4 regions of the Streptomyces sp. 11-1-2 genome follow, and region 2 is predicted to be linked to each of the others. Evidence: riboswitches for the same ligand, from Rfam matches in the RefSeq annotation. Region 2 holds a riboswitch; each other region holds the start of a gene.
The links. Region 2 has a riboswitch for cobalamin ahead of CGL27_RS07210 (ABC transporter substrate-binding protein). Riboswitches for the same ligand answer to the same signal wherever they lie in the genome.
Positions count from the first base shown of each region.

Region 1: it holds a riboswitch for cobalamin, as region 2 does, so the genes downstream of both, CGL27_RS46815 (hypothetical protein) here and CGL27_RS07210 (ABC transporter substrate-binding protein) in region 2, are expected to answer to the same signal.
Region 3: it holds a riboswitch for cobalamin, as region 2 does, so the genes downstream of both, metE (5-methyltetrahydropteroyltriglutamate--homocysteine S-methyltransferase) here and CGL27_RS07210 (ABC transporter substrate-binding protein) in region 2, are expected to answer to the same signal.
Region 4: it holds a riboswitch for cobalamin, as region 2 does, so the genes downstream of both, CGL27_RS43780 (CbtB-domain containing protein) here and CGL27_RS07210 (ABC transporter substrate-binding protein) in region 2, are expected to answer to the same signal.

Region 1 is NZ_CP022545.1:11,005,367-11,013,115, forward strand. Features, by position in the region: gene CGL27_RS46790 (hypothetical protein) at 119-592, shown strand; gene CGL27_RS46795 (hypothetical protein) at 598-849, shown strand; gene CGL27_RS46800 (glycoside hydrolase family 97 protein) at 857-2,758, opposite strand; gene CGL27_RS46805 (hypothetical protein) at 2,951-3,160, shown strand; gene CGL27_RS46810 (NAD-binding protein) at 3,384-5,309, shown strand; cobalamin riboswitch at 5,403-5,532, shown strand; gene CGL27_RS46815 (hypothetical protein) at 5,592-5,975, shown strand; gene CGL27_RS46820 (FAD-binding dehydrogenase) at 6,132-7,749, shown strand, end outside.
Region 2 is NZ_CP022545.1:1,815,742-1,823,490, reverse strand. Features, by position in the region: gene CGL27_RS07230 (DUF1996 domain-containing protein) at 1-900, opposite strand, end outside; gene CGL27_RS07225 (DUF2165 domain-containing protein) at 1,099-1,596, opposite strand; gene CGL27_RS07220 (carboxymuconolactone decarboxylase family protein) at 1,853-2,329, shown strand; gene CGL27_RS07215 (RNA polymerase sigma-70 factor) at 2,379-3,302, shown strand; cobalamin riboswitch at 3,362-3,576, shown strand; gene CGL27_RS07210 (ABC transporter substrate-binding protein) at 3,631-4,677, shown strand; gene CGL27_RS07205 (iron chelate uptake ABC transporter family permease subunit) at 4,674-5,687, shown strand; gene CGL27_RS07200 (ABC transporter ATP-binding protein) at 5,684-6,493, shown strand; gene CGL27_RS07195 (response regulator transcription factor) at 6,592-7,278, shown strand; gene CGL27_RS07190 (M1 family metallopeptidase) at 7,353-7,749, opposite strand, start outside.
Region 3 is NZ_CP022545.1:10,038,962-10,046,710, forward strand. Features, by position in the region: gene CGL27_RS43120 (AraC family transcriptional regulator) at 1-827, shown strand, start outside; gene metE (5-methyltetrahydropteroyltriglutamate--homocysteine S-methyltransferase) at 906-3,224, opposite strand; cobalamin riboswitch at 3,388-3,610, opposite strand; gene CGL27_RS43130 (hypothetical protein) at 3,748-3,957, opposite strand; gene CGL27_RS43135 (AraC family transcriptional regulator) at 4,104-5,018, opposite strand; gene CGL27_RS43140 (endo-alpha-N-acetylgalactosaminidase family protein) at 5,194-7,749, opposite strand, start outside.
Region 4 is NZ_CP022545.1:10,225,870-10,233,618, reverse strand. Features, by position in the region: gene CGL27_RS52670 (FCD domain-containing protein) at 120-473, opposite strand; gene CGL27_RS43795 (AbgT family transporter) at 477-764, shown strand; gene CGL27_RS43790 (NAD/NADP octopine/nopaline dehydrogenase family protein) at 927-2,006, shown strand; gene CGL27_RS43785 (CbtA family protein) at 2,152-2,913, opposite strand; gene CGL27_RS43780 (CbtB-domain containing protein) at 2,935-3,156, opposite strand; cobalamin riboswitch at 3,194-3,338, opposite strand; partial or broken gene CGL27_RS43775 (MFS transporter) at 3,643-4,098, shown strand; gene CGL27_RS43770 (M24 family metallopeptidase) at 4,071-4,763, opposite strand; gene CGL27_RS43765 (LysE family translocator) at 4,817-5,461, opposite strand; gene CGL27_RS43760 (serine hydrolase) at 5,587-6,474, opposite strand; gene CGL27_RS43755 (alpha/beta hydrolase) at 6,761-7,552, opposite strand; gene CGL27_RS43750 (helix-turn-helix domain-containing protein) at 7,706-7,749, shown strand, end outside.

The DNA.
Region 1 (7,749 bases), 9.2 Mb from region 2:
TACGCGAAATGCACGATGAATTCACCTATTTGCGGTAAGTCCTCACATCATCTCCCTCGGCTGGACTACCGTACAGGCGTCGCACGCCCCGCCGGGGGCTGGCGTACCGGGGGAACGCATGACGGATATGACGGAGCTGGACGACGCCGCCATCGAGCGGATCCTGACGATGGTCGACGCCTCGGCGCGCGCCGTCGCCGAGAACGAACACGAGGAGCTCTTCGAGAAGTTCGCCGAGGAGACGCGCGCCCGTCGGCGGTTGCCCGGCGCCGGGGAATTCTTCGACGACCTCAGCGGGGCGCCCGCGGTCGACACCCATGTGTACCTCACCATCGGGCTGTCCGTGCTCGGCCAGATCGCCTTCACGGTGCTCTCGACGGCGACCGACATGGCCCTCCAGCGCGGACTGCGGGACGCCGTCGGCTATCTCAAGCGCTGCGTGCGCGGCGACGCCGCCACCGGCGGGACGGACACCGAGGAGGGCGAGGACAGCACGGCGGGGCTCGCCCGGCGGGTGACGGTGGAGCTGATGCTTCCCCCGGAGGTGGACCCGGACACGGTACGGACCGTCGTCGGGTCCTGGTCACACTGATGGAGATGCGGGCGGACGCCGAGGCGGTCACGGACGCGGAGTCGGCGGACCGGCTGTCCGCCCTCCTCACCCAGCAGCAGGAGAAGAACCCGACGCGGCAGAAGACCGACCGGCTGCTGGCCCTCTCCCGCGGATGGACCGGCGGCCACCCCGCCCCCTACGCCCGTGCCGTCGCCGCCGCATGGGTCTTCGCGGCCGGTGTCTGTCTTCCGGCGATCGGGCTCTGGACGGGCGTCCTGGACGGGGTGTCCGAATGAGGGATGGTCAGGGACGGTCGCAGGTCGACAGGCCGGGCCGCCAGCGGCAGGCGATGGCGGCGAACCCGCCGTCCGCCGTCACCGGCACGGACAGCGTCTGCCCGCCGCGCACCACCGTGGGCGTGCGGACCAGACCGTCCGGGCCGTCCAGGAGCAGATCGACGAGCCAGCGGCCCTTCTCCAGCCGCAGCGGCACCTCGGCGGTATGGGCGGGGCCGGTGAACGTACCGCCGATGAACCACCGGGAGCCGCTGGCGCGGGCGAGCACCGCGCTCTCACCGGGCCGCCCGGTCAGCAGCCGGGTGCGGTCCCAGGCGGCGGGGATCTGCTCCAGGAAGCGGCGGGCGAGCGGACGTGCGTCATACGACTCCGGGGTGCCCGCCAGGTCCTGGATACCGGATTCGTAGAGCACCGACAGGCCGACTTCCCCCGCGTCCGAACCCGCGTTGGGGCGCTCGGCCCGGTGGAAGGCCCCGGGGGTGAAGTCCATGGAGCCGATGACGTTGCGGGTGAAGGGCAGCGTCGCCAGATGCTGCGGAGTGTTGGTCCGCTTCTCCTCGCCGTTCACGCCCTCCATCGACATCACCTGCGGCCAGGTGCGCTGGATGCCCTTGGGGATCGTCGAGCCATGGAAGTTGACGAGCAGATGGTGGTCCGCGGTGGCCTTGAGGATCTCGTCGTACCAGCGCAGCGTCTCCTGGGCCTCGGAGTCCATGAAGTCGATCTTCACGCCCTTGACCCCCCACTTCTCCAGCGTGGGCAGCCACAGCTCGCGCTCCTCGGCGGTGTCGAGGTCGCGGTGGTGGATCCAGACCTGGATGCCCACATGCCGCTCGCGCGCGTAGTCCACGAGCCGCGGAATCCAGCTGTTGCGCGGCCAGTCGGGATCGGTGACATCCCACTGGTCGGGGTCGAAGTACCAGCCCGCGTCCACCACCACATACGGCCAGCCGCGCTGGGCCGCGTAGTCCACGTACCCCTTCTGCATCGACAGGCTCTGCCCGGCCGGCTTGCCGCCCGCGAGCCAGGTCCACAGCGCGGGTCCGGGCCGGATCCACGAGGTGTCGGCGACCCGCGACGCGGGCGCCAGATCGTCGGTGAAGGTGGACTGGGTGACGGTCCCCAGATCGCCCACGATCAGCGCGCGCCAGGGCGTGCTGAGCGGTCCGTCGGACGTGACCCGCTGATCCCAGAGCCCGATGCGGTACGTGGGCTGCCCCTGCTGATGGATCAGCCGGGCGGCGGAGTAGCGGCCGGTGAGATCCGACTCGGCGATCAGGGCGTAGCCGCCCGCCGTCTCGAAGAGCGCCTGAGCCATGTACTCACCGGTGGGCGCGGTCGCCGCGGTGTACTCCTTGAACAGGTTCTCGTTGTCCTTGCGGTAGTCGCCCAGCCACGCGGCCGCGTCCGACGGCAGGGTGAAGGCCGCGGTCTCGCCGAGGACATCACCGCTGCCGGACGGCAGGACATAGCGATAGGCGACCCCGTCGTCCGAGACCCGCACCACGAGGTCCAGCCGGGCGCTCCCGCTGCCCCGGAAGCGGAAGCGGGTCTCGGTCATCCGGGCCGTGCGCGAGCGCTCCTTGCCGACCGTCGACCGGTAGCGCTCCACGACGGTGCGGTCGTGGCGCCCCAGATAGCGCAGCCCGTGCGACAGATCCGCCCGTTCGGTGACGATGCCCACGGGTGAGGGCTCGACCACCGTCCGTCCGCCCCGGGACACCTGGAGCGTCAGCGCTCCCGAGGCTCCGTCGAGCCGCAGTTGCGCGAGGGGACCGGAGTGGGGTGAGGGGCCGCGCACGGTCCAGGCGGAGTCCTTCGCCTGCGCGGGCCCGGTGATGAAGAGCGTCATGGCCAGGACGCCGCAGAGCAGAAATGCCACAGCGGAGCGTCGGTAAGATCTCGGCATCGTTGCCTCCCGAGGCGGATACGTTACCGAGTCATCCGATAACTGGGGAGGGGTCGGGCGCTATTACGTCCCGTCAGGGGGCATTGGCGCAGGAGAGATCGGATCTATGGCTGGGCCGCTTCCCGGGACGGAGCCACGGGTGGAGGGTCGGCGGATGGACTCGCGTACGGTCCGGACAGGGAGGCGTACACGATGAGCGGCACGGCTCGACCCGGCGACCCGGACCGGGCGACGGCGAACCGGGCGACGGCGAACCGGGATCCCGACCCGGACCCGGCGCCCGCCGAGCCCGAGGGCGGGGAGCCCGCCTGCTGGCTGGATCGGGTCTGCGCCGACTGCGGCGCGATCCAGGACACCGCGCCCTTCGCCCGCTGTGCGCGCTGCGGAGCCCCGCCGGAGTGAGCGGACGGGCCGTCCGGTCGCCGGCCCCCGGCGCCCAACTCCCTTGGGCGGCCCACCAGGTACGGTCTGATCATGACCGCCGGAGCGCGGGTGCCGGCCGCCGGAGACCGCGGCCGCCTTACCCCGCCCGGACGACCCACGGCATCACGGACCAACGGGGGGCTTCGCCGTCGTGTTCTCCACCTCCACCTCGGACCCGCCGTCCCCCTCGGGGACGGCCCACATGGTCGTCTGCGGTGACGACGCGCTCGCCCACCGCCTCGCCGCCGAGCTTTACTACGTCTACCGGACACGGGTGACGGTCGTCATCCCCGGCGGCACGCCCGTGGCGGACCCGGCGGGGCAGCAGGTGGCGGGATGGCGGCAGGGCGGCCGTACCTCCGCGTTCTTCGGCCGGTTCAGCGCGGCCGTCGGACGGATCCCGCTGCCCAGGCAAGCCGCGGACGACCCCGCTGCGGACGGGGGAGTGCGGGTCATGGAGGTCCCGGCGCTCGACGAAGAGGTGCTGACCGAGGCGGGTGCGGAGCACGCGACCGCGCTCGCCCTGGTCCATGACGACGACGAGGCCAACATCCACGCCGCACTGCGCGCCCGCCGCCTCAACCCCCGGCTGCGGCTGGTGATCCGGCTCTACAACCGCAAGCTCGGCCAGCATCTGGAGGAACTCCTCGACGAGGCGGCGCGGGTGGCCGATCCCGGTATGGACGCGGCGGAGCTGGACGCCACCACCACCGTACTGTCGGACGCCGACACCGCGGCCCCCGCGCTGGCGGCCACCGCCGTAGCGGGCACCAGCAAAGTGCTCCAGGCCGACGGGCTGCTGCTGCGCGCGGCCGAGCGCACCCCGCCCGGCCCCGACGAGGTGGCCCGCCCGGGGCTGTGCACCCTCGCCCTGCTCTCGTCCACCACCAGCGACCCCGGCGGCAGCGAGGGCTCCGACAGCAGCGGGGACGAAGGGCCCAAGCTGCTGCCCGGAGACGAGGAGGTGGCCGCCGCCACCGGACGCGACACGGTGGTGCTCGAGGCCGTCTCCGCCACCGGCCCACCGCTGCCGCCACGGCGGCTCGGCACTCGCAGACTGCCCCTCGCCTCGCTGTTCTCCCGCCGACTGCGCTGGTCCGTCGCCGGAATGGCGATCGCCGTGCTCGCCCTCACCATCGCCTCCTGGCAGTTCACCGGAGCCGGTCTGCTCCGCGCCGCCTACCTCACGGTGCTGGACGTGCTGGCCATCGACGACCCGGCGCTCGACGAGCCCACCGGACGCAAGGTCCTCCAACTGCTGTCCGGGCTGACCGGACTGCTCATGCTGCCCGTCCTGGTGGCCGCCGCGCTCGAGGCGCTGGGCACCTTCCGCACCGCCTCCGCGCTGCGCCGCCCTCCGCGCGGCCTCTCCGGCCACGTCGTGCTGCTCGGGCTCGGCAAGGTCGGCACCCGGGTGCTGGCCAGACTCCGGGAGATGGACATCCCCGTGGTGTGCGTGGAAGAGGACCCCGGAGCGCGCGGCATCCCGCTGGCCCGCAGACTGGGGGTGCCGACGGTCATCGGCGATGTCACGCAGGAGGGCGTCCTGGAGGCCGCCAAGATCCAGCGGGCACACTCCCTGCTCGCCCTGACCAGCGTCGACACCACCAACCTGGAGGCGACGCTGTACGCCCGCTCGGTCAAGCCCCGGCTGCGGGTGGCGCTGCGCCTGTACGACGACCGCTTCGCCACCGCCGTCTACCGCACACTGCGCGCGGCCCATCCGCGGGCCCTCACCCGCAGCCGCAGCGTCTCCAGCCTGGCGGCCCCGGCGTTCGCCGGGGCGATGATGGGACGTCAGATCCTGGGCGCCATACCGGTCGAGCGCAGAGTGCTGCTCTTCGCCGCCCTGCATGTCGCCGGGCATCCGCAACTGGAGGGGCGTACCGTCGCCGAGGCGTTCGCACCGGGCGCCTGGCGGGTGATCGCACTGGACGCGGCGGAACCCGCCGACCGGCAACGCGACCTCGCCGCGGCGCCTCCTTACGACGGCGCCACCCAGGCGCCCTCCCTGGTGTGGGATCTGCACCCCGGCTATGTCCTGCGGCCGCACGACCGCGTGGTGCTGGCGGCCACCCGCCAGGGCCTGGGCGAAATCCTCGCGGGGGTGGCGGCCCGCCACAACTGACGTCCAGCCGCCCGTGGCGCTCGCGGGAGCGGGGGCCACGTGGTGTGGCGGTGCCCGGGATGCGATGATGCCGGGCGACAAAGGCGACGGCGGAACGAGGAAGCCGGTGTGAATCCGGCGCGGTGCCGCCACTGTGATCGGCGAGCGGATCCCGAACAGGCCACTGCCCGTACGCGCGGGTGGGAAGGCCGGGACGAGCATCGACCCGAGAGCCAGGAGACTCACGCGGTCGCCTCCTCGACGGAAACCGGGGCGGACTTCCCCGGAGGAGGGTGATGCGGCATGCCTGTCAGGCCGACCGACCCGGTGCCATGCCGGGTGACCGTATGCCGGGACTGCTGTTGCGGCAGCCCCAAGGTGACCGGAATCGACCATGCGGCACAGATCGCACGGCTCGGTGAGGAGGCGCCCGTACGCGTCTCCGGGTGTCTGGACGTCTGCGATCAGGCCAATGTGATCGTGGTGCAGCCGTCGGCGGCCGGACGTGCCGCCGGGGGCAGGCCGGTGTGGCTCGGCCTGGTCAACGACCCGGAGGCGACAGAGGACGTCGTGGCCTGGGTCACGGCGGGCGGCCCCGGTGTGGCGCCGCTGCCCGACATCCTCGATCTGTACGCCTTCTCGCCACGGCGGCGCGCCTCGCCCGAGCCGTCATCCGGTGGGCGCTGACCAGCCGAAGTGCCCTACGGCTTCCGGGAGTTGCTCATCGGGAGCAGGAGTCTGGCGGCCCCGCACCCTGTGGGCTACCGTCGGTAACATGTTGCCGTCGCGGCAACCCCCTGCGCATCTCCCGCACCCTCCGAACCCCCTTCCGGAAGGCCGCCCATGGAGAACTCCACAGAGAACGCCGCCTCGCTGGCCGGGATCAGCCGCCGCCGTGCCCTGACGGCTGCGGGCGGTGTGCTCGCCGGCGCCGCGCTGGCCCAGGCGGCGGGTCCGGCCTTCGCCGCCTCCGGGGCGTCCTCGGAGGCGGACGCCATCGTGGTCGGCGGCGGGCTCGCCGGGCTGGTCGCCACGGCGGAACTGACGGCCGCGGGACGCAAGGTGCTCCTCCTCGACCAGGAGCCCGAGAGCAACCTCGGCGGCCAGGCGTTCTGGTCCTTCGGCGGCCTGTTCTTCGTGGACTCCGAGGAACAGCGGTTGATGGGCGTCAAGGACTCCCACGAACTGGCCTGGCAGGACTGGCTCGGCACGGCCGGCTTCGACCGCGGCGTCTCCGATCCCGGCGGCCAGGACTACTGGGCCCGCAAATGGGCCGAGGCGTACGTGGACTTCGCGGCCGGGGAGAAGCGGTCCTGGCTGCACGGGCTCGGCGTGCAGTGGTTCCCGATCGTCGGCTGGGCCGAGCGCGGCGGCGGCCTGGCGGACGGGCACGGCAACTCGGTGCCGCGCTTCCACGTCACCTGGGGCACCGGTCCGGCCGTGGTCGAGCCGTTCGAGAAGAAGGTGCGGGCCGCCGCGAAGGACGGGCGGGTGACCTTCAAGTTCCGGCACCGGGTGGACGATCTGGTGGTCACCGGCGGTGCCGTCACCGGGGTCAGCGGCGCGATCCTGGAGCCGAGCGACGCCGCCCGCGGCAAGCCCACCTCGCGCACCGTGGTGGGCCAATTCGAGCTCAACGCCCCGGTGGTGATCGTCACCTCCGGCGGTATCGGCGCCAACCACGATCTCGTACGGCGGAACTGGCCCGACCGGCTCGGCTCACCGCCGAAGTTCATGGTCACCGGCGTCCCGGCGTATGTGGACGGTCGGATGCTGGCGATCACCGAGAAGGCGGGCGGACGGATCGTCAACCCCGACCGCATGTGGCACTACACCGAGGGCCTCAGGAACTACGCCCCGATCTGGCCGGGCCACGGCATCCGCATTCTGCCGGGCCCCTCGTCGATGTGGTTCGACGCGAAGGGCAAGCGCTTCGCCACCCCCGACATCCCGGGCTACGACACCCTGCACACCCTCGGGACGATCACCGCCACCGGCTATGACTACTCCTGGTTCGTCACCACCCAGAAGATCATCGCCAAGGAGTTCGCGCTCTCGGGCTCCGAGCAGAACCCGGACCTGACCAACAAGGACATCCTGCAACTCCTCTCCCGCATCTGGCAGACACCCGAGCCGATCCAGCGGTTCCGGGACAAGGGCGAGGACTTCGTCGTCGCCAACACCCTGCCCCAACTGGTCGCGGGCATGAACAAGTTGACCGGCGACAACCTCATCGACCTGGCGGACCTCACCCGGCAGGTCGAGGCCCGCGACCGCGAGATCGCCAACCCGTACACCAAGGACGTCCAGGTCATGGGCATCCGCAACGCGCTCGCCTACCCCGGGGACACACTCAGCCGCACCGCCCCCGCACACCGGATCCTGGACCCGTCCGCCGGACCGCTGATCGCCGTGCGCCTCAACATTCTCACCCGCAAGACCCTCGGCGGCCTCCAGACCG
Region 2 (7,749 bases):
CACCCGCCGGGCCATCTCGTCCTCGGGCCAGGCGTTGAAGAAGTCACCGTGCATGGTGAATCCGGCACCCGACGCCAGCTTGAAGCGCGCGGGGTCGCCGCTGACCGGGTAGCGGAGCACCTGGCGCAGCTTCGGCACGGCGACCGGGTGCGTTGCCGGGCACTGGCCGCCGACCGGGTAGGCCATGTGGCTCTTGTGGTCGGGGGAGTCCAGGTCCTTGCCGTTCCAGCACTGGGGGAAGTCGAGGTAGGACTCCAGCATCGAACCGGCCGGGCAGTTCACGAAGTCCTTGGAGGGGTTGACCTCTCCGTGGTGCAGGCAGGACCAGCGCGCGATGGACGTGGGGTCGCCGACCCCGGTGGCCTTGGCGTTGCCCGCCACGATCCGCAGCCCCAGGGGGAGCGGCTTGATGGTGGCGATCACGTCGTCGCGCACACCTTCACCGAGGTAGTAGAAGGTGGTGCCGGTGGGTTCGACCTCTTTGCCGTTGTCGTAGAGGGTCGGGGTCCAATACGACGACAGGTCGGCGGTCGGACTGCAACTGGTCCTGCCCCTCTGCAGGGCGGCCAGATCGGTGCGCGCGTTGGTCGAGTTGTTCCCGAAGAAGCTGTGCATATGGGACGCGCCGGGGAGCCCCGGGAACACGATCGGGTCGTCCGGCAGCCGGTGGGTGAACGGGCACTCGGCGACGAACTCCGCTACGCGTACTGGTGCGTTGGCGCTCCGCGGGCTCGATGCCGCGCCCGCCTTGTCGGTGGCGCGCAGATCGGCACGCGCACTGGCCGGGCCGATGGAGAGCAGGGACAGGACGAGACCGACGGCGGCGAAGACGACGCCCGGACCTCGCCAGCGACCGAGGACACGCCGTAAGGGCGGGAAGCGCGGGGGTGTACGGGACATGACTCTCCTTTCCGTGCACGCACGGAAGAGCGAAAAGAGCGGGAGAGAGCCCAGCGGTGTGGTCACACGGGGCTGCCGAGAGAGCGCTCTCTCGGAGCGATGCTGCGGACGCTAGAGGTGGCCCAGGTCACTGTCAAGCGTCCGCGGCGAGGAGGGTCAAGAGCCTGCGGCAGCGGGGAGGCCGCGGCGTCCGCTCGGTCAGTCCTCGGAGCCCGGATCGGTTCGCTCGGCCGAGGGCAGCAGGTGAATGAGCAGCAGGACGATCCCGGAGATCATGAACACGCGCGTGGCGGCCTCCAGGCCATTCCACTTCTCCGACTGCCACATGGCGAACCATTCGCCGCCGATGCCGATGAACCCGGCGCCGAACAGCAGCATCAGCATCAACAGCCCCACGGTGCTGGCCTGACGGGCGCGGCGGACGCGGTTTCCGGGCGGCCCCGCGAACCACATGGCCGTCGCGGCGAGGAGGACAAGAGCGGCGAGGGTCTCCCAGGCGATGATGGCGACGTAGGCGGTGTCCTGGAGCGCGGTGGAGTCGATGGCCCGCCACATCAGGTCTTCGTCCTTGAACGTGGTGTCCATCGCCAGGACATGCCGCACGAACTGCTGGTTGCTGTCGAAGTCGGTGATGTTCCCGAAGGCGACGAGCGTGATGTACAACGCGATCGTCCCGGTGAGCACCCCCGAGGTCATCGAGTAGATACGGGGTGAACGTATTCTGCCGGTTCGCTCTGCCACGATGACCTCTGTCTCCCGTTGGATCCCGCTGACCATGAAGCGTGCGGGAGCCGTAGCGTACAACTGACTGGATCAGGGCGGTGATGGACGCCGTACTGTGCCGAGCTGAGCCGACGGCGGGGAGACGCGGGTCACACGCGTCCATGTCACAGGGGGTCGGGCTACCCCGTCTCAGGGGTGTAGCCACTGAACGACCACAGAGGAGCACACCATGGACGCGCGACTGAACTACTCCGCCAGCCAGACCGCCGGCAAGGTCCTGAGGCCCGTCATGGCGGCGGGCCGGGCGGTCAAGGAATCACCGCTGCCGGCGGCGACGCAGGAGCTGGTGGCGATACGCGTGAGTCAGATCAACGGCTGCGCCGTCTGCATCGACATGCACACCAAGGAAGCCGCCGCGGCCGGTGAGACCCCGGTGCGGTTGAACCTGGTCGCGGTATGGCGGGAGGCCACCGTCTTCACCGATGCCGAGCGGGCCGCGCTGGAGCTGGCGGAGGAGGGGACCCGGGTCGCGGACGCGGCTCGTGGGGTCGGCGACGAGGTGTGGGCGAATGCCGTCAAGCACTATGACGAGGAGCAGCTCACCGCCCTGGTGATCCTGGTCTCCTTCATGAATATGGTGAACCGGCTGAACGTCATCACCCAGCAGCCGGCGGCCGGTGACTACGAGGCCGGGCAGTTCCACTGACCGGCAACGGCATCGGTATCGGCAACGGGCCCAGGGGAGGGGAGTCGGCGTGAACAAGGTCGAGGAGTTCGAGGAGCTGCGGCCGCTGCTGTTCTCGATCGCCTATCGGATCCTGGGCAGTGTGAGTGAGGCCGAGGACGCGGTGCAGGAGACCTGGCTGCGCTTCGACGGCTCGGCGACCCGGCCCACGTCGACCAAGGCATATCTGTCGGCCACGGTGACGCGCATCTCGATCGATGTGCTGCGCTCCGCGCGTGTGCGACGGGAGGAGTACGTGGGCCCGTGGTTCCCCGAGCCGCTGCTCAGCGATCCGTATCAGGACCCGGCCCGGGCGGTGGAGCTGGCCGACTCGGTGTCGATGGCGGCGCTGTTGCTGCTGGAGCGGCTCAGCCCGCTGGAGCGGGCGGTGTTCGTGCTGCGGGAGGTGTTCGCCTTCGGGTTCGACGAGGTCGCCACGGCGGTGGGACGGTCGGAGGCGGCATGCAGGCAGCTCCTGGTGCGGGCGCGGCGGCACATGCAGGCCGGGCGGCCGCGGTTCGAGGCGGACCGGCAGGAACGGCAGGAGCTGGCCACGCGGTTCTTCGACGCGCTGAAGGACGGTGATGTGGGCGCGCTGCGGAATCTGCTGGCCGCCGATGTGCAACTGGTCGGGGACGGCGGCGGCAAGGCCCCGCGGCTGGCCAAGGCCGTCATGGGCGCGGAGAACGTGGCGCGGTTGCTGGGCACGGTCTTCCCGTGGCTGCTGCGGATCGACGTGTCGTTCGAGCTTCATGAGGTCAACGGCCAGCCGGGCGCGGTCTTCCGGGAGCGGGACGGCAAGGTGCTCCAGACCCTGGTCCTCGATGTGCTCGACGGGCAGATTCAGGCCATCCGCGCGGTGATCAACCCCGACAAGCTCGGCCACCTCGGGCCGGTCGGCGACGCCTGGGCCGTCGACCGCGAGGTGCGGCAGGCCCGGCGGCGCTCGAACTGACCTCGATGCGTGGTTTCCCACCCCGTGACCGGTCCGACACCCTGATCGTTCGACGATCTTGATAGTCTCGGGGAGCCAGTCGTGCCACATCCGAGGCCAGGGAATCCGGTGTGAATCCGGAGCTGACGCGCAGCGGTGAGGGGGACGGGCGGGGCATGTGACACCACTGGGAGGAGTCCGCGACGGCCGAGAAGCCGCCGCGGACGAGCACCGGGAAGGGGCCCCGTCCGGACGAGCCCGAGTCCGAAGACCTGCTGGTATCTCCGCGCCCCGTGCGGGGAGTACGTCCGTAGGCCAGGCTCCGCGTTCGAGCCCCGACAACCGAGGCATGCCCGTGCTCTGCTCTGCCCGCCGTACCGCGGCCCTCCTGCTCGCCCCCGCCCTCCTGCTCACCGCGTGCGGTGGCTCCGGCCAGGACGGCGCGGACGCCACAAAGCCCGCCGGTGCGGGCTATCCGCGCACCATCGACAACTGCGGCCACAAGGTCACGGTGAAGTCCGCCCCGAAGCGGGCCCTCTCCCTCAACCAGGGCAGCACGGAGATCCTGCTCTCCCTCGGCCTCGCCGACCGCATGGCGTCCACCGCCACCTGGACCGACCCGGTGATGAAGGGCCTGGAGAAGGCGAATGCGACGGTGCCGCGCCTCGCGGACAACGCGCCGTCCTTCGAGAAGGCCCTGGACGCCGAACCCGACTTCGTCACCGCCTCGTTCGTCTCCACCCTCGGCAAGGGCGGCGTGGCCACCCGCGAGCAGTTCGAGAAGCTGGGCGTGCCCACCTACGTCTCGCCGTCCGACTGCTCGGCGGGCCGGGACCCCGACAGCGGTGGCGATGGCTCCCGCAGCAAGCCACTCACCCTGGACACCGTCTACGGCGAGATACGCGACCTGGCCCACGCGTTCGGCGTCGATGAGCGCGGCGATAAGCTCATCGCGGGGTTGAAGCAGCGCGTGCGTACGGCCACCGAGGGAGTGGACGCCTCCGGCGTCTCGCTCATGTACTGGTTCGCCAACTCCCAGTCGCCCTACCTCGCCGGCTGCTGCGGCGCGCCGGGCGCCATCACCCGGGCCGTCGGAGCGAAGAACGCCTTCTCCGACACCCACGACGAGTGGCCGCAGATCAACTGGGAGACCGTGGCCGACCGCGACCCGGACGTCATCGTCCTCGGCGATCTCACGCGCAAGCAGCAGACCGCGGAGACCGCCAAGGCCAAGATGCGTTTCCTGGAGACCAACGCCGCCACCCGCAATCTCACCGCCGTGAAGAAGAAGCGGTACGTCCTGCTCAGCGGGCAGGCCATGAACCCGTCCATCCGTACGGTCGAAGGGGTCGAGCAGGTCGTCGCCGGGCTGCGCGACTTCGGACTCGCCAAGTGACCACCCGCCTCCTGCTGCTGATCGCGGGAGGGCTGGCCGCGCTGTTCGCGTCGATCGCCGTCGCCGTGACCATCGGCCCCGCCGACATCTCCACGGCCGACGTCTGGGCAGCGGTCACCGCCCATCTCGGCCTGGGCGAGAGCACGTTGCCACCGCTGCGCGACGGCATCGTGTGGAACCTGCGCATGCCCCGCACCCTGCTCGCCGCGGTGTGCGGGGCGGGGCTGGCCCTCTGCGGGGCCGTGATGCAGTCCCTGCTGCGCAATCCGCTGGCCGACCCCTTCGTCCTCGGGGTGTCCTCCGGCGCCTCAACAGGCGCCGTCGCCGTGGTCGTCCTCGGCGTGGGCGGCGGGGCCGTGTCCCTGTCGGCGGGCGCGTTCATCGGCGCGCTGCTCTCCTTCGGCCTGGTCCTGGCGCTCAGCCACAGCCTCGGCGGCAGCACCGACCGCGTGGTGCTGTCCGGGGTGGCCGCCATGCAACTGTTCTCCGCGCTGACCTCGTTCACCGTCCTCACCTCCGCGGACGCCGACACCACCCGCGCCGTGCTGTTCTGGCTCCTCGGCTCGCTCACCGGCGCCGGCTGGACCGATGTGCTGCTGTGCGCCGTCGTCCTGGCCGCCGTCCTCCTGGTCTGTCTCGGACACGCCCGGACCCTGGACGCGTTCGCCTTCGGCGAGGAGGCCGCGGCAGCGCTCGGCGTCCGCGTGGCCCGCACCCGCCTCGTCCTGCTGTGCGCGACCGCGCTGCTCACCGCGACCCTGGTCAGCTCCGCCGGGGCCATCGGCTTCGTCGGCCTGGTCCTCCCGCATGCCACCCGCGCCCTCACCGGGTCCGGCCACGCCCGCCTCCTGCCGGTCACCGCACTGGCCGGAGCCATCTTCCTGGTGTGGGTGGACACCGCCGCCCGCACCGTGATCGACCCCCAGGAGGTCCCGGTGGGCGTGGTGACGTCCCTCATCGGCGTACCGGCCTTCGTCGCCGTGCTCTACCGCGGCCGGAGGAAGACATGAACGACTCCCTTCCCGTTGACACCGCGGATGCGGCACCCGGACTCCGCGCGGACCGCGTCAGCCGCCGCGCCGACGGCCGGCTCATCGTCGACGGCATCACCCTCACCCTGCGCCCCGGCGAGACGCTGGGCCTGCTCGGCCCCAACGGCTCCGGGAAATCAACCCTGTTGCGGCTGCTCGCCGGCATCCTCACCCCCTCCGCCGGAGTCGTCACCCTGGACGGCCGCGCACTGCCGCGGGTCGGCCGCCGCGCCACGGCCCGCCGTATCGCCACCGTCGAACAGCACGCCCACACCCAGACCGAACTGACCGTCCGCGAGGTCGTGTCCCTTGGCCGCATCCCGCACCGGCGCGCGTGGTCGCCGTCCACCGCCACGGACACCCGGGCCGTCGACGCGGCCCTGGAGCGCACCGCACTGACCGACCGGGCCGGCCAGTCGTGGCACACCCTCTCCGGTGGCGAGCGCCAGCGCGCCCAGATCGCCCGGGCCCTCGCCCAGGAACCGTACGAGCTGCTGCTAGACGAGCCGACCAACCACCTCGACATCCAGCACCAGCTCGACCTGCTCGACCTCGTCGTCGGTCTGCCGATCGCCACCGTGATCGCCCTCCACGACCTCAACCTCGCGGCGATGTACTGCGACCGCCTGCTGGTCCTTTGCGAGGGACACGTCGTGGCCGAAGGCACCCCCAGCCAGGTGCTGACCCCGTCCCTGATCAAGCAGGTCTACGACGTCCGGGCCGATGTCACCCACGATCCGGGCCACCCGGTCATCCGCTTTCTGCGCCGCACACCGAAGCCGTGAGCCGGTAGACGGTATCCTGCCGAGCGGTTGCATGAACGACGGCGGCTGGACGGTTCTGGCGCGCTTTACCACTAGGCGGCTCTGGAAGGATCCACCACGTGAGCGATGCCGCGGACACACCGCCCCCCGAAGGCGCCCCGATCCGGGTGCTGATCGCGGATGACCAGGCGATGGTGCGCACCGGGTTCCGGCTGATTCTCGCCTCCCAGCCCGGAATCGAGGTGGTGGGCGAGGCCGCCGATGGCTCCGAGTGCGTGGAGCTGGCCCGGCGGCACCGCCCGGATGTGTGCCTGGTCGACATCCGTATGCCGAAACTGGACGGTCTGGAGGCGACCCGGCTGCTGGCCGGGCCCGGAGTGGCGGAGCCGCTGCGGGTCGTCGTGGTCACCACCTTCGACCAGGACGACTACGTGCACACCGCGATCCGCAACGGCGCCTGTGGCTTCCTGCTCAAGGACGCCGGTCCCGAACTCCTGGTGGAGGCGGTGCGGTCGGCCGCGCGCGGTGGCGCGCTGGTGTCTCCCGCGATCACCGTGCGTCTGCTGCGCCAGTGGGCGAGCCGGCCCGGCGCCGCCACCGTGGCGAACCCCCTGACCGGCAGGGAGCTGGATGTCGCCCGGCTGGTGGCGGTGGGCCGGACCAATCAGGAGATCTGCGCCGAACTGCACCTGTCGCTGTCCACGGTGAAAACCCATCTGAGCAACATCCAGACCAAGCTCGCCGTCCGCAACCGCGTGGAGATCGCGGCCTGGGCCTGGGACACCGGAGCGGTGCACAACCGCTAGCGCGGGCGAGCGGACGGCCCGGGCCCGTCGGGGCGTGTGCCCTTCAGGATGTGTGCCGTCAGCACGTCCGCCCGTCATGACGTGTGCCAGTCGGGGTGGCCGGGCATGGCCGGGAGCTTCGTGGAGTACAGCCAGGAGCGCAGAAAGGGCCCCAGGTCGCGGCCGGCGACGCGGCTTGCCAGGCGGATGAAGTCCGCGGTCCCCGCCGTGCTGTCGCGGTGCTCCGCCACCCAGGCGCGCTCGATGCGCTGGAACGTGGCCTCGCCGACCTTCTGCCGCAGCGCGTACAACACCAGAGCACCACCCTCGTAGGCGCCCCAGCCGTAGGGAGCCATGTCCTTGGGCGTGAAGGCGCCGAGGCGGGGATCGGCGACCGGCCCCTGCTTGCGCAGTTGGGCGGTGGCGTCCCGGTACGCGCTCTTCATGGCGTCGGCCGGATCGGTGCCGTGCGCCTCCTGGCTCCACAGGCCC
Region 3 (7,749 bases), 8.2 Mb from region 2:
TGATCTCCAGTGGTTCCTGCCGGCTCGTCGCGGACACGCTCGCCGGGCCGCAATGGCTGGAGGCCAACGACTGCTTCCTGGTCCGCGCGGGCATGAGATTCACCCTTCAGGACACCACGGGCAGCGAGGTCGTCGACTGCGACGGACTGGTCTCCCAGGCTCCCGGCAACGCGGCGCGGGTCGGGGGCGACGGTGAGCTGACGCAGATCGTGTCCAGCCGGTTCGCCTTCGACGCCGTGGCGGCCGAACCGCTCTTCGCGCTGCTGCCGCCGTTGTTCCGGCTGAACCTGGACCACGCCTCCAGCCACCTCCTGCGCACCACGTTCGACCTCATCGCGAGGGAGAGCGCGGCAGGCGGGCTCGGCGGTGGCTTCATCATGAGCCGGCTGTCCGACGTGCTCTTCGTCCAGGCACTACGGACCTGTTGCGCCGATGTCGGGGGCGGCACCGTCGGCTGGATCGCCGCACTGCGAGACCCCCGGCTGGCCGTCGCCATGCGGGAGTTGCACGCGGATCTGGCCCATCCGTGGACGGTCGACGAACTCGCCCGCAAGGCGGGGATGTCACGCTCGGCGTTCGCCGCCTCGTTCAAGGAGAAAACGGGGGATACCCCGCTCGGCTACCTCACCTCATGGCGCATGTACCGGGTGAAGGTGCTGCTCCGGGAGACGCCGCTGAGTGTCCAGGAGATCGCGGTCAGGGTCGGCTACGACACCGGGAGCGCGTTGAGTCGTGCCTTTTCGGCCAGGGAAGGCGTCACGCCCGGGGCCTGGCGGAAGGACGAGGCCCACCGTCGGCGTCCCCTGTCCGGTGTGACAGCCGCCTGACCACGTCCGGCGTCGGCGTTCGGCGTTCGGCACCGGGGCCGGAGCGCGCGGCGCTCCGGCCCCGGCCGGTCGTCCGGGTCAGGACGCGGGCAGCTCACCGCGGACCGTACGGGCCGCCGTGACCAGGTTCCGCAGTGAGGAGCGGGTCTCGGGCCAGCCGCGGGTCTTCAGGCCGCAGTCGGGGTTGACCCACAGCCGCTCGGCGGGGATGGCCTTGAGGCCGGTGCGCAGCAGTTCCGCCGCCTCCAGCGCGCTGGGCACGCGGGGGGAGTGGATGTCGTACACACCGGGCCCGGCCTCGCGCGGATAGCCATGGGCGGCGAGCTCGCGGGCCACCTGCATATGGGAGCGGGCGGCCTCCAGGCTGATGACATCGGCGTCGAGGTCGTCGATCGCCTGGACGATGTCGCCGAACTCGGCGTAGCACATATGGGTGTGGATCTGGGTGCCGGGCCGTACGCCTCCGGTGGTGAGGCGGAAGGCTTCGGTCGCCCAGGACAGATAGCCGGGCCGGTCCTCGGCGCGCAGCGGAAGGGTCTCGCGCAGAGCGGGTTCGTCCACCTGGATGACCGAGGTCCCGGCCGCCTCCAGGTCGCCCACCTCGTCGCGCAGGGCGAGGGCGACCTGGCGGGCGGTGTCGCCGAGGGGCTGGTCGTCGCGGACGAAGGACCAGGCGAGCATGGTGACCGGGCCGGTGAGCATGCCCTTGACCGGGCGGTCGGTGAGGGACTGGGCATAGGCCGTCCAGCGCACCGTCATCGGCTCGGGGCGCGAGATGTCACCGGCCAGGATCGGCGGGCGGACGTAGCGGGTGCCGTAGGACTGCACCCAGCCGTGCTGCGTGGCGAGATAGCCGGTGAGCTGCTCGGCGAAGTACTGGACCATGTCGTTGCGCTCGGCCTCGCCGTGCACCAGCACATCCAGGCCGGTCTTCTCCTGGAAGGAGATCACCTCCTGGATCTCGGCCTTGACGCGCTCCTCGTACCCGGCCGTGTCGATCCGGCCCCCGCGCAGGTCGGCGCGGGCGGTGCGCAGTTCGCCGGTCTGGGGGAAGGAGCCGATGGTGGTGGTCGGCAGCAGCGGCAGGCGGAGGTGGGCGCGCTGGGCCGCGGCGCGTTCGGCGTACGGCTGGGAGCGGCGGGCGTCGGCCTCGGTGACCGCGCCGGTGCGGGCGCGGACGGCCGGGTCGCGGGTGATGGGGGAGTTGGCGCGGGAGGCGAGGGCGGCCCGGTTCGCGGCCAGTTCGGCGGTGATCGCATCGGTGCCGCGGGCCAGGCCCCTGGCGAGGGTGACGATCTCCGTGGTCTTCTGCCGGGCGAAGGCCAGCCAGCGCTGGATCTGCGGTTCGATGTCCCGCTCGGCCGCCGCGTCGAGGGGGACGTGCAGCAGCGAGCAGGAGGCGGCCACATCGACCCGGTCGGCAAGACCCAGCAGGGTGCCGAGCCTGGCCAGGGACTTCTCCAGATCGTTGACCCAGATGTTGCGGCCGTTGACGACACCGGCGATCAGCCGCTTGCGGGGCAGCCCGCCGACGGCGGCCAGCGCGTCCAGATTCGCGGCGGCGGCCTCCGTGAAGTCCAGCGCCAGCCCCTCGACCGGGGCCTTGGCCAGCATGGGCAGGGCCTCGCCGAGGCGGTCGAAGTACGTCGCGACCAGCAGCTTCGGGCGGTCGGTGAGGGCGCCGAGATCGCGGTAGGCGCGGCCGGCGGAGTTCAGTTCGGCCGGCGTGCGGTCCTGGACCAGGGCGGGCTCGTCGAGCTGCACCCACTCGGCACCCGCCGCCCGCAGATCGGCCAGGACCTCGGCGTACACCGGAAGCAGGCGGTCCAGGAGGGTGAGCGGCTCGAAGTCCGCGGGCGCGCCGGGGGCGGGCTTGGCGAGCAGGAGATAGGTGACGGGCCCGACCAGGACCGGCCGTGCCGCCAGGCCGAGGCCGAGGGCTTCCGTCAGCTCCGCGACCTGCTTGGCGGAGTCGGCCGCGAACACCGTGTCCGGACCCAGCTCCGGAACCAGATAGTGGTAGTTGGTGTCGAACCACTTGGTCATCTCCAGCGGCGCGACGTCCTGCGTGCCCCGCGCCATGGCGAAGTAGCCGTCGAGCGGATCGGCCGCGACGGCGTCCCGGTGGCGGTCGGGGATCGCCCCGACCATGACGGTGGTGTCCAGCACGTGGTCGTAGTACGAGAAGTCACCCGTGGGAACTTCGTCGATACCCGCCCCGGCCAGCTGCCGCCAGGTGGTGCTGCGCAGTTGGGCGGCGGTGGCCCTGAGCGCGTCGGCGGTGACGCGGCCCTTCCAGTAGCCCTCGATCGCCCTCTTCAGTTCCCGGTTGGGGCCCTGGCGGGGGTAGCCGTACACGGTGGCTCGTGCTGCCGCGGCTGCGGACTTCGGTGTCACGGAGATCTCCTTCGCGAGATGAATCCCTGAGATCCCGGCGACGGGAGGAGAGCGCGAAGGGTGACACACCGGGCTTTCGGTCTCGCGCGGCAAAAGCGCGGCCAACTGCCTGGTATGTACGCCGACCCGCCCTCGAGGTCACCGAGATGTCCGCGCACGAATCGTCCGTACGCGGGCAGATGGCAGGTCTTCGGACTCACGGGCGCGTCCTCTTGGAGGAGGACACCTAGTGGCCGTCGCTTCCCAGGCCCTCTCACCGGACCCAGTGCGTATGACGGCGGTCGTTCCCGCTCACCGCTGCGGGGCAGTCCCGGATTCCCACCGGGTTCCCTCTTACGACGCATCCCGCCTGGCGGACGGGGCGAACCAGCTGCACCAGCCAGCCTACGGGGCCGTCCGGCGGTGTGCAGGGGGCGGTCCGGTATTCGGGATGGTGAATTGGAACACGCGATGGCCGAGGGTACGACCGGTGCCGCCCGGGCCGTGCACCGGCCGCACCCCGTCCATCAGCGAGCTCAGGGGGTCAGCACGCGCCGGAGTCCGACCCGCCCGCCAGATTGACCGGGACGGTGACGAAGGAGAACTGGTTGCTGGCGCACACGCCGGGGAAGGCCGTGCTGCTGGAGTTGTTGACTGTGACATCGGGCGCGTCGTCCGCGATGGCGCCGCCCGCGCCGACGGCGAGGGACGCGGCGGTGAGGGCGAGCGTGGACAGGGCGGTCCGGATACGCATGGGAACTCCTTGCTGAGAATCTGCCGCCGGATATGACCGGCTTCGCATGCATGGTGCCCCTTTGGCAGGGCAATCGCGGCCTACCGTCCCCCCAATGGCGGAAGCCGCTCCTCGCAGCCGTCCGGCCGGCCCAAGGCCGCGTCCGGTCATCCGCCGCCGCGCCGACCGTCGTCCGCCGGTGCGGACAGCGGGATCGTCGGTGGACGGCTGGGGTCGGGGATGCGGTCGGTGAAGCCGCCGGGGACCGAGCGGCACTGCTGCTCGCGGAAGTGGACCGGTGCGGTGCCCACTCGGCGGGCGAACAGTCTGCTGAAGTAGGCGGGATCGTCGTAGCCGACGCGGCGGGCGATGGCGGCCACCGGCAGTTCGGTGCCGACGAGGAGTTCCTTGGCGCGGCCCAGCCGGATGCCGAGGAGGTAGTCCTTGGGGCTGCACCCCGCGCCGCGGCGTACCGCGGTGCGCAGTTCGGCCGGTGTCATGCCGTGCCGGGCGGCGTGTTCGGTCACCGAGAGCGGCTGGAAGGCGTCCCGGGCCAGGGCCTGGAGCACCGGATGTCCGTCGGCGCCGGTGTCGGCGCGGACGCGGCGGAGGGCGACGAGGAGTTCATGGACGGCGGCCGCGGTCTCGACCTCCAGGAACGGATTGCCCTGGCGCGCGGCGCGGGCGATCCGGCCGATGGCGCTACGGGCGGTGGCGGTGTCGGTGAGCGCGACCACGGGGCCGTCCGCGTCGAGATAGCCCAGGTCGGCGTAGGCGGCGGTGGCCGGTCCGGTGAAGTCGACGAACGCCTCGTCCCATCCGGTGTCCGGGTCCGGGGCGTAGTGGTGGGTGACACCCGGGGTGAGCCAGAGCAGCGCGGGCGCCGTGACGGTGCGGCGGCGGCCGTCCGCGCCGCGGAACCATCCGCGGCCCGCGCTGATGACCACCGCCACATGGTGGTCCAGGATGCGCGGGCCGACGACGGGCAGGGCGCCGTGCTGGAGGCCGACACCCAGACACACCAGGCCGAGCCGGTGATGGGCCGGGCTGGGCGTGAAGTACCGCATCCAGGTGTGATACATCCGCGGTCCCCTCCGGTCGGCTGCTCCCATCACACGCCGATCTTTGTCCACGGACTGCCCGGCCGCCAAGGGAAGGGTGGCCCTGGCGCGAGGGGGAGGGGCTTACCGGAGGTGGGGGTTGGCGGAGGGAGCCGGGTCGCGGAGGTGTGTCCGCGCGCTCGCTCCCTCCGCCGTGTCAGTCCAGTTCCTCCACCGTGAAGGAGTCGAGCGTGAACTCCGCGGTACCGCTGTCACCGGTCTTGCGCAGCCCCACCCACATCTCGCCGCCCGCGGGCGCGGTGACGGTGTAGCTGTGGGTGGCCCGCCCTGTGGCGGCGGGCAGGGGGGTGCGCTCCAGCTCGCGTGGTTCGGGTTCGTCCACGGCCGTGATCCAGGCGTACTGACCGGCCGCCTCGTTGGCGTACGTCAGGCTCACGCGGTAGCGCCGCCCCGGGTGGAAGCGGGCGGTGTGCGGCACCGTGCGGTAGACGAGGCCCGCGTTCTCGCCGCGTGACTTGAGGGACTGGCCGCCTTCGAGCACATCGTCGATCACCTTGCCGTTCCATCCGGCCTGGGTGAACGGGGCGTGCCGCTGGGCGATATGGGTGCGGGGGTCGGTCACCCCGCCCGCGTCGCCCTTGACGAACGGGCCCCAGCCCTGTGGCACCCGCTCGAAGTCCTCGTACACCAGGGTGCCGGGCTTCGTCGTGCGCTGGGCCCGCACCACTCGCAGCCGGTCGAAGCGGACGCGGGCGCTGCCCTCGGCCACCGCCAGGGTGAGGGTGACCGGGCCGCCGCCGTCGGGGACGGTGAAGGAGGTGAACATCCGCTGGAAACGGGTGCCGTGTTTGCGGTCGGCTGCCATGTGGTTGACGGCGGTCGAGGTCTCCGTCCAGTTCTCCGCGGTGACGCCGTCGGCGGTGTGCACCCGCAGCGCGGCCCGCCGCCGCTCACCGGCCTTCGCGCCCACTTCCACCTGGACGGAGGCCATATAGCCGCCGGGGGCCAGCCGGTCGAGTCGCTGGCCGACGGTGGCGGCCGCGCCCTCACCGATGACCAGTTCGTAGTCGCCCAGCGCGCTGCGTTCGACGGTGGCCGGGCCGGTGGTCTGCCGGCCGCGCAGCGATCCGGAGTGGAAGCCTGGGTCGTACAGCGGGGTGCCCTCGCCCCAGCCGGGGGCCGCCTGGGCACGGGCCCGGGAGCGCAGCACCACGTACGGGACGTCAGGGTCGGCCGTGATGCTGACGTGGCCGTCGCGCACCGGCAGGGTGACCGGCTCGGCACGCCCCTGGTCGGTGAGGCGGTACAGCACCACGGACCGCTGCCCCGACCAGCCGCGCGGCAGCCGCCAACGGGTGGTGCCACCCGCGGGGTTGTAGTGGTAGAGCTTGGCCGGGTCGGTGGCCTCGCGCGGCTCCCACGGCAGCAGATACCCGCCGCCGTCGTAGACCAGCCGTCCGTCGGTGGTGATGCGGCGGACGCCACCGGTGTCGGTGACCGAGGTGTGGCCGGGCCCCTCGAAGGTGATCTCGTGGTCGTCCCAGGTGCGGATGGGGTACGCCTGGAGGTATTTGGCGGGCAGGCTGTGGGTCCAGATGAGCCGGTAGAAGGCGGTCCAGTCGGTTTTGCCGGTCCAGCCCTCGAAGTTGCCCATCCGGGGGATGCCCAGCAGGGTCGGCCACTTGTCGGCGAAGACGTCCTTCTGGTGGTTGCGGATGAAGCGGATGAGCCGGGAGTTGATACCGCGCGAGGTGTCCGGGCCGTAGTCGGTCTCCGTGGCCCAGTGCGACCACAGCGAGGAGCGCTCCAGCCCGTGGCCCCATTCGGTGGTCAGTCGCCAGCCCTGGTCGCGCAGGGCCCGCTGGAGCCGGTCGGAGTTCCAGCCGGACTCGCGGAAGACGTCGATATAGAGCGCGGCGAGGGCCGGGTCGGTGTCGTTCCGCAGGTTCTGGAAGCGCCGGATGATATCGCCGGAGACCAGGTCGCGGCGGGGGTCGATGCGGTAGGACTGGTCCAGCCAGTCCCACTGCTTGTCGTTTTTGTCGACCAGCGTCTCGGAGAAGGCGTTGGCCACCGGATAGGACTCGGTGGCGTTGACGTGCACCGCGAAGTCGCTGTTCCAGTGGCGCCCGGAGCGCAGCAGGGTGTTGAGGTCGGCCAGGCCACCGGCGCGGGTGTTGTAGTTGCCCGCGTAGTCGGGGTGGGCGGAGTCATGGCCTTCCGACTGGTAGCCCTTGAGCAGGGTGTACTGCCGCAGTCCGTCGGTGGCCAGCGCGATCCGCTTGACGTTGTCGAGGGTGTCGAGGAAGGGGTTGGTGGCCTGGCTGGCGAAGTTGAACGGGATGTGCGGGACGACCCGCAGATGCTGTTCGTCGGCGCCGAGCGGGTTCACCATGATGTCGCGGAAGGCGATGGCGGCGTCCTGCCAGTCGACCATGCCGTCGCCGTTGCGGTCCCGGGTGAGGACCACGGTGGCCCAGGGCAGCGGTTCGGTGGCGCCGACGGCCGCGGTGGCGGCCCGGTGGGTCCACTCACCGCAGGTGAGCCGGGCGGTGATCTGGCCGTCCTCCCGTACCGTCTGCCGCCACAGCCGTCCGTTGTCCCAGGTGGTGCCCGCGGCGGAGGAGGGCTTGTCCCAGACCGTGTTGGTCTCGACGGCGGCCCCGAGCCGGTCGGTGCTGACGACGGCGTAGGCGCAGCCGATGGGCGCGCCGTCGGTGGGGGTGTCGGCCGTGAACCGGACGGCGGTGTC
Region 4 (7,749 bases), 8.4 Mb from region 2:
GCCATCAGCGTCGTGGACGGCCGAGTACGGCCACCGCGGAGACACGCAGCCAACCCCACCGCCACAGGACATCATCACGAGAACGAGCGTGGCCGCAGGCGTGCGAGGGGACAGGAGCCTTACCCCGGCTTCCCCGCGCCGCTCGTCTCGTTCCCTCCGGACAGCAGGGTGCCCAGCATGTACTGACGCGAGCGTTCGATGCCTTCGAGGACGACCTGTCTGATCTCCTCCTCCGAGCCCCTTCTGATGGTCTCGACCAACCGCCCGTGGTTGACGCTTGTGTAAGAGGGCCGGCCGAGTTCACCCCGGAGGTTGAGGAAGCGTTCGATCTCCTCGTGCAGCGTGTTGATCATCGGAATCATCAGCGACACGCGCGCGACTTCGGCGATCGCCACGTGCAGCAGCCGGTTCGCTTCGTTCAGGTCGGGACGTGAGGTGTTCGCCGCTACGGTCGCCGCGCTGAGTGCGTCCAGGCGATCCTCGCCCCCGTCGTGGTCCCCCTGGCGATGTACATCGGACTCTCCCCCCAGGCGGCGATGGTCTCCTTCATGATCGGGGACTCGGTCACCAACACCACGCCCATCAACGCCTACTTCGTCCTGGACCTGGGATTCCTCCAGCAGTTCCGGAAGAGCGCGGGCATCGGCACCATGCTCTCCTTCACGGTTCCCGTGGCTCTCGCCGTACTGGTCTCGTGGTCGTCCTTCTTCGCCCTCTGGTACGCCCTCGGAATTCCGCTCGGCCCAGGGGTGCCCGTCAGATGAGCCCCTGCCGCCCGTCCCGCCGATTCCCCGCGGACAACGGGCGCCCGATGACCGAAAGGAAGCCGCGAACGGCTGTCACGACATGACGGCTTCAGCTCCTCGCACGGCTCGGCAACACCGAGCCCACCCCCGCATCACGTCAGAACGGAAGAGTCACGCACTATGGGCAGCATCGCCATCATTGGCGCAGGAAACGTCGGCCAGGCAATCGCCGGTCATATGTCCTTCAAGGGAGATGACGTACGGATCTTCGACAGGTGGGGCCGCGACCTTGAACCGATCAAGGCCAACGACGGCATCGACATGACCGGCGACGTGGAGGGCCACGGCACACCCTCGGTGCTGACGACCGACCCCGGGCACGCCGTCAGCGGCGCCGAGGTGGTCATCGTCGCCGCGCCCGCCTTCGCCCACGCCTACCTGTCCAAGGAACTCGCGTCCGTCCTCGAGCCGGACCAACTCGTCCTCTTCCAGCCGGGCGTGCTCGGCAGCGGCGTCGAGCTCGCGCGCATGTTCGCGCTCGCCGGCCGGCAGCCCTGCCTCATCGCGGAGACGCCGACCAGTCTGTACACCTGCCGGCTGCGCCGTCCCGCGCATGTCTACATCGGGGCGATCAAGCACGCCGTCCCGCTGGCCGCCGTACCCAGTGCGGACACGCCCCGGGCCCTCGACATCCTGCGGACGTACTTCGGCGACCGGTACGTGCCGGACGAGGACGCGCTGACTGTCGGGCTCAACAACTGCAACCCCATCTACCACGTTCCGCCGGCGGTGCTGAACTTCAAGACGGTCGAAGACGCCGACTGCCACCCGCTGCACAGCCTGGTGACCCCGCGCATCGCCGAGGTCATCGACGCGCTGGACCGCGAACGCCTTGCCCTGGCGGACGCCCTCGGAGTGAAGGCGGCCAGCTTCTGGGACTTCCTCAACACCGCCTACGAGGTGACCGAGGGCAGCTTCGTGGAGCGCATCGTGCAGGGCTATGGCCGTCAGGGATTCCCCGAACCCGACTCGATCAAGCACCGGTACTTCACCGAAGACATCCCCTTCGGACTGGTCATCTGGAGTTCGCTGGCCGCGCAGATCGGACTCGCCCTGCCCCTGACCGACTCGTTCATCGCCTTGAGCGGGCCCCTGCGCGGACAGGACTTCGTGGCCGGCGGCCGCACAGCGCAGAAACTGGGCCTGCTCGGCTCCGACGTCGACGGCATCCGCGCCGCGTTCATCGACGGCGTGGTGTAGACGTGCGCCACACGCCGTGATCCGCCGCACGTCTTCGCGGGCGCCATGCTCATGCCGTGCTCCACCCGGTGGTCCGGGTCGGATGTCCTGGAATGCGAGAGGGCCCCCGGATGGTTCCGCGGGCCCTCGTGCGCCTGAGGCATCGTCAGTGCGTGGCGGTCGCCACCGCCCGGCCCTCATCGGCCGTCGCGGGCTTGGGATTCAGCAACCGCTCGGCAAGCTCGCCGAACAGGAGACCGAAACCACCCCACAGGACGACCTGCATGGCCAGAGCGGACAACCGGAATCGCCACAACACGGTGGCGGGGAAGTCCCCCGGCACCTCGTTGACCACGGGAAGGAAGGCATACGCCAGCCCGATCACCACGGCGAAAGCGGCCACCGCGGCCACGGTCGCGTACCAGGTACCCAGCCTCGGGGCGAGCCGCTTGCCCACAATGGTGGCGCCCACCGCGAGGAGCACGCTGAGCAGCATCATCAGGAAGTACAGCGTCGTGCGCTTGCCGATGGTGTCGCCGTTGCCGACCGCGGGCGGGTTGGCCGGGTACTTCAGGAACGGCACCACGTAGACCGCGAGCAGCGCGCAGCCGGACAGCAGCAGCGCGGTGGCCCGCGGGGTGAAGCGGCCGACGCGGCCCAGGGCGACGCAGTACGCGAGGGCGGCGATACCGCCGAAGGCGATCCCGTAGACCAGGACACCGGTGGCCAGCCCGGCCGTGGACTGCACACCACGCGAGACCAGCTCGACCTCGTGCTCATGCGCGGGGGCGTGGGCCCCCTCGAAACTGATCGCGCGGTCGACGCTCGGCTCACCGAGGAAGTAGGCGGCGACCAGGGCGAGCACGCCGGCCCCCAGACCGGCGAGCATGCCCCGGACGAGCAGATTTCTTACCATTGCGGAGTTCATGAGTGTGCGGCGTCCCTCGCGTCAGTGGCAGGGGAAGCCGAGCAGATGACGGGCGTCATGCACCCACTCATGGACGTTCTCACCGGAGACGACCGCGGTGGCGCCCTGCTCGGCACCGACGAAATACAGCAGGACCAGCATCAGAATGCCGAAGAAAACCGCCCACGGAGCTATCGCCTTCAGCGGCAGCGTGGCAGGCAGTTCGGGCGTGGTGGCTGTGGGCTGCGCGACATGCTGCGCCATGGCCAGGGCCTCCTTAAGGGAGTTCGCGTCCCATCTCGGTGGAGCACAGGACGACGGCTACGGGTCTGACTCACGAGAGACCCCGTCCGGGACCTCTCGCTCACAGTGGCGCGACCGTGCCGGATTCCCACCGGCTTCCGTCTTACCGTCGTCGATATCGCACCGACCGTACCGCGTGTCGGGTTCATGGCCAAGACCAGCCACCTGGCGAGACGCTGCGCTGGGGTGCCTGAGGACGGTGCGGGAGCCGGGGCCTGCCCCCGGGCAGGCCCTAAAGTCGCGGCATGCGTCCGTCCGCCGAAAAGCGGCAGGCCCGCGCGGCGGACGCCCCCACCGCTGCGATGACCGGCGCATGAGCGGGTGCTCGACACGTCTTGCCCACGATGTGCTGATGCAGGTGATGCGCACCGGTCTTGGCTCCCTCCCGGACGACACCCCGTGACGGACGTGATCCGCCGAGCCCTGACCGGCCGAGCCGCCCGGACCACGCCGCTGCTGGTCGTCTGCGCCCAGCTCCCGGTCACCCACTGGGCGGGCAACCGGCTCGATCTGCGCCGCTCGATGACCATCGGGCTGCTTCTCATCGCCGCCGGTTTCGCGGTGGTGGCCGCCGCGCGCCCTGCCGCCTGGACGGGCACGGTCGGATTGCTGCCCGCCGCGGGCTACGTCGTGCTGCTCACCCTCGGCCAGATGCTGGTCGTCCCGGCCGCCCGCGCCTGGGTGCCCGACCTCGCCGAGAACGGTCGGCTCAGCCTCTACACCGGCGCGCTGTCCTCCGTCTCCGGCCTGATCGTCCTCATCGGCAGCTCGGCCACCGGCGCCCTGCTCGACCTGGGCCTCCCGCCCGCCGCCCCCTGGCTCGTCCTCGCGGCCGTCCCGGCCCTCGCGGTGACACTGCTGCCCCGCCGCCCGAATCAGCCCAGGGTGAGCAGTTCCTCGTAGAAGCCGCCGAACTCCCGTTCCCGGTCGACGAGGTGGATCTCCTGGATCCAGTGGCAGCGGCGTCCGGCCTTGTCGGTGCGCCGCAGCGGGGTGTCGTTGTCGGGCGTGATGTACGACTCCACGCGCGCGCCGTCGATCGTCTCGTGCGGGAACTCCCCGACCAGGTGGCCGGCGTGCCAGCCGCCCAGCTCCCATCCGGCCTCGGTGGCCAGCCGCTCGACCTCGGCGTGCAACCGCTTCCCGGTGATCTCCGGGTCGCTCTCGAAGAACCGCTTGCCTGCGTCGAAGACCTTGGGCAGATCGTCCCGCAGCCGGTGCTTGACCGGGTCGTCGCCGAGGACGAAGGTCCGGCCGAAGTCGGCCTCGTACTCTTCGAAGATCGGCCCGAGGTCGGCGAATACGATGTCGTCCGTGCCGATCACCCGGTCCGGCGGATTCTCCCGGTATGGCAGGAGCGTGTTCGGCCCCGAGCGCACGATCCGCTTGTGCCAGTGCCGGGTCGTGCCGAACAGCTCGTTCGCCAGGTCCCGGATCCGGTCGCTGACCGCCCGCTCCCCCTCGCCCGGCGCCACCAGCCCGCGCCCCTCGATCTCCGCGAAGAGCCGTACGGCCTTCGCCTGGGCATCCAGCAACCGTTCCGCGCGCGTGGGTTCGTCGTCCGCCATGGGCCCGACGGTAGGCCGCTAGATCGTTTCCCGGCAACCGAATTAGGCAGTCCTCAGTCGGCCCGGCCAGTCGCCGCCACCGTCACGCCCAGGCCGATCATCGCGAGGCCGCCCGCCCCGCCGACCATCGAAAGGCGGCGGTCCGAGCGGGCGAACCAGGAGCGGGCCGCCGAGGCGCCCAGACCCCACAGGGTGTCCGTGACCAGGCCGATGGTGATCGGGACCAGGCCCAACACCATCATCTGGACGGGAACATGACCCACCGAGTGGTCGACGAACTGCGGTAGCACCGCCGCGAAGAAGACGATGCCCTTCGGGTTGGTGACGCCCACCAAAATGCCGTCCAGAATCGAACGCAGATCACCACGCCGCTCACCGGCCGGAGCGTCCATGTTCGCCACGCGCATCTCCCTGCGGTGCCGGAACGCCTGCACACCCAGGTAGACGAGATACGCCGCTCCCGCCAGCTTCACGCCCATGAACAGCGCCACCGAGCTCTCCACCAGCGCGCCGAGGCCCCAGGCCACGGCGATCACCAGGGCGTAGCAGCCGATCACATTGCCGAGGACCGTCGCGAGCGCCGTGCGGCGGCCGTGTGCGAGGGCCCTGCCGACCACGAACAGCACACTCGGCCCCGGGATCACGATCACCAAGAGCGACATCGCCGCGAACGTGAGAACACTCTCCGTGGACACCACGTGTCCGCCACCTCCTGAATCGCTCCGTCCAGGGGACATACAAACAGATGGTGGGTTGTCCGCTCCAGACTCAGGCCCCCGGCCGGGGCTCGCAAGAAAGGGGCCCCGGCCGGCGAGCCGGCTGCTTACGGCTGAGCGCTGGACACGGGCGCGTTGAGGTTCTCGTGGACCGCGCGGGCGATGCCCTCGATGTTGGCGATGCCATCGTCCATCGTGGCGTTGTCCTGCGAGAGCACCGTGATCGTGTAGTCGTGGTCGCCGCCGGTGAAGGCGCCGAGGCTGTGCACACGCCAGCCGTTCGTGGCCCGCTCCAGCCAGCCGTTCTTCACATGCACCTGGGCGTCGCTCGGCGCGCCGGCCGGGGTGCCCCAGCGCTGCGAGGGGATGACCTCGGCCGTCAGCTTCAGGATGTAGGCGCGGGAGTCATCGCTGAGCACCGGGTTGGTGTGGGTCACCAGTTGGAGGAGCTTTTCCTCGTCGTTCGCGGTGATCTGGGTGAGCCCCCAGTGGCCCTCGCTGTCGAGGGTGGTGTTGGTCATTCCCGCGGCCTGCAGGAACCCGTTGATCTTGTCCGCCCCGAGCTGCTTCCACAGCGCGGTGGTGGCGTCGTTGTCGGACTCTGTGATCATGGCGGTGGCATGATCCTTCTCCTCCTGTGTCAGGGCGCGATTGTCCTTCTGCGCGTCCCACAGCAGGGTGCTGAGCACGGTCACCTTGACCGTGCTCGCGGAGTCGAAGTGCCGGTCCGCATCCAGAGTGCAGGTGGTGTTCGTGGTGCGGTCGTGGAGGCTGATCGCCGTGGTGGCGGCGGAGCCCTCCAGCGCCGAATTGATGTCCTCGGAGAGCTTGTCGGCGAGTTCCGGCCGGTCCGAGGTGCAGATCGCCGCCTGCGGGGTGGCCGCGTGAGCCGACCCCACCGAGGCGATCGTCGGCACGAGCACCCCGGCGGCCAGCACCGCTCTTGTCGCCAGGGTGGTACGGGGAGGCTGGGTTATTCGTCGGTGTCGACCCATGGTGCGCTTGTCCATTCGTTCGTGGGGCAGTTGGACACGCGGTGCCTGCGCTCCGTTGCGAAGACATCCGGTGCTCCGACCCTGGATGACGAGCCGGAGGCGGGTGAGGTTCACGAACGCGTCCGAGTCTCACAAGATCGCTCCACAATAGGCACCGCGCCCGGGCGGGCCGGGCGCGGTGCGGCAGACGAACTGGGCGGCGACGGCCAGGACGGCGAAGAACATCGAGCCGCCCGGCTTCCACAGCCGACCCCGGCCCGGCTTCCACTGCCGACCCGGGACCCGGTCAGCGCTGAATGGCCGTGAGGAAGTCTCCGAGGGCTCGCGCGACGGCGCCGGGGGCTTCCGCGGGGAGCAGGTGGCCGGCGTCCGGGACAGTCGTCAGGGTCGCGTGCGGGATGTGGGGCAAGAGGTGTTCGCGCAAGATGTGCGGCGGCTCAACCACGTCGTTCTCCGCGGCCAGCACCGTCACCGGGACCTCGATACGCCGTGCGGCATCGGTGATGTCCCGCGCGATTCCGTGCAGGGGCCACTCCTGCCGGGCCTCGGCACCGGCGGCGAGGCTGTCGCGCTCCGCGGTGGCCCGCACTGCCTCGGGCAGCGGTGTGGCGGTCAGGACGTGGTCGAGGGCGTGCCCCACCGTCTCGGCCGAGTCATAGGCGTGTGACAGGCCCTGCCGGTACTCCTCGGTCACCATGGCGGGCGGCTGGGGCGGCGCGGGCGCGACGAGCACCAGGCCGACCAGGCCGGCCGGTCGGCGGGCCGCGACGAGCTGGCCCGCCTTGCCGCCCATCGAATGGCCGACGAGGACGAACGGCCCCGACACGCGCTCCTCGATCACACGGACGAGATCGTCGGCGAGCTGGTCGAGGTGATAGGGGCCGGGCAGCGCCCGCGAGGTGCCCCAGCCGCGCTGGTCGAAGCGGACCGTCGCCTGCCCGGGCGGCAGGTGGCCGATCACACCGTTCCAGGTGTCGGCGGAGCCGCCCCAGTAGTGGGCGAACACCAGCGTCGGGCCGGTATCGCCCCCGACTCGCACGTCGAGCGACCCGCCCGCCACGGGAACTCTCGTTGTCATTTCCATCATCTTCGCGCCTTCCCTGTCGGCCACGGAAGGCGACTCCGTCATCCTGCCGCAGCTCTGAACCAGTAACCTGACCTGCCGATCAGGCTCGGAATCGACCGTAGGCGAGGGGGTGTCCACTCCTTGACGGAAAGGAACACGTTCATTGTGGAAAACGGACACAGTGCGGTGCGGCAACTGCGCTACCTGCC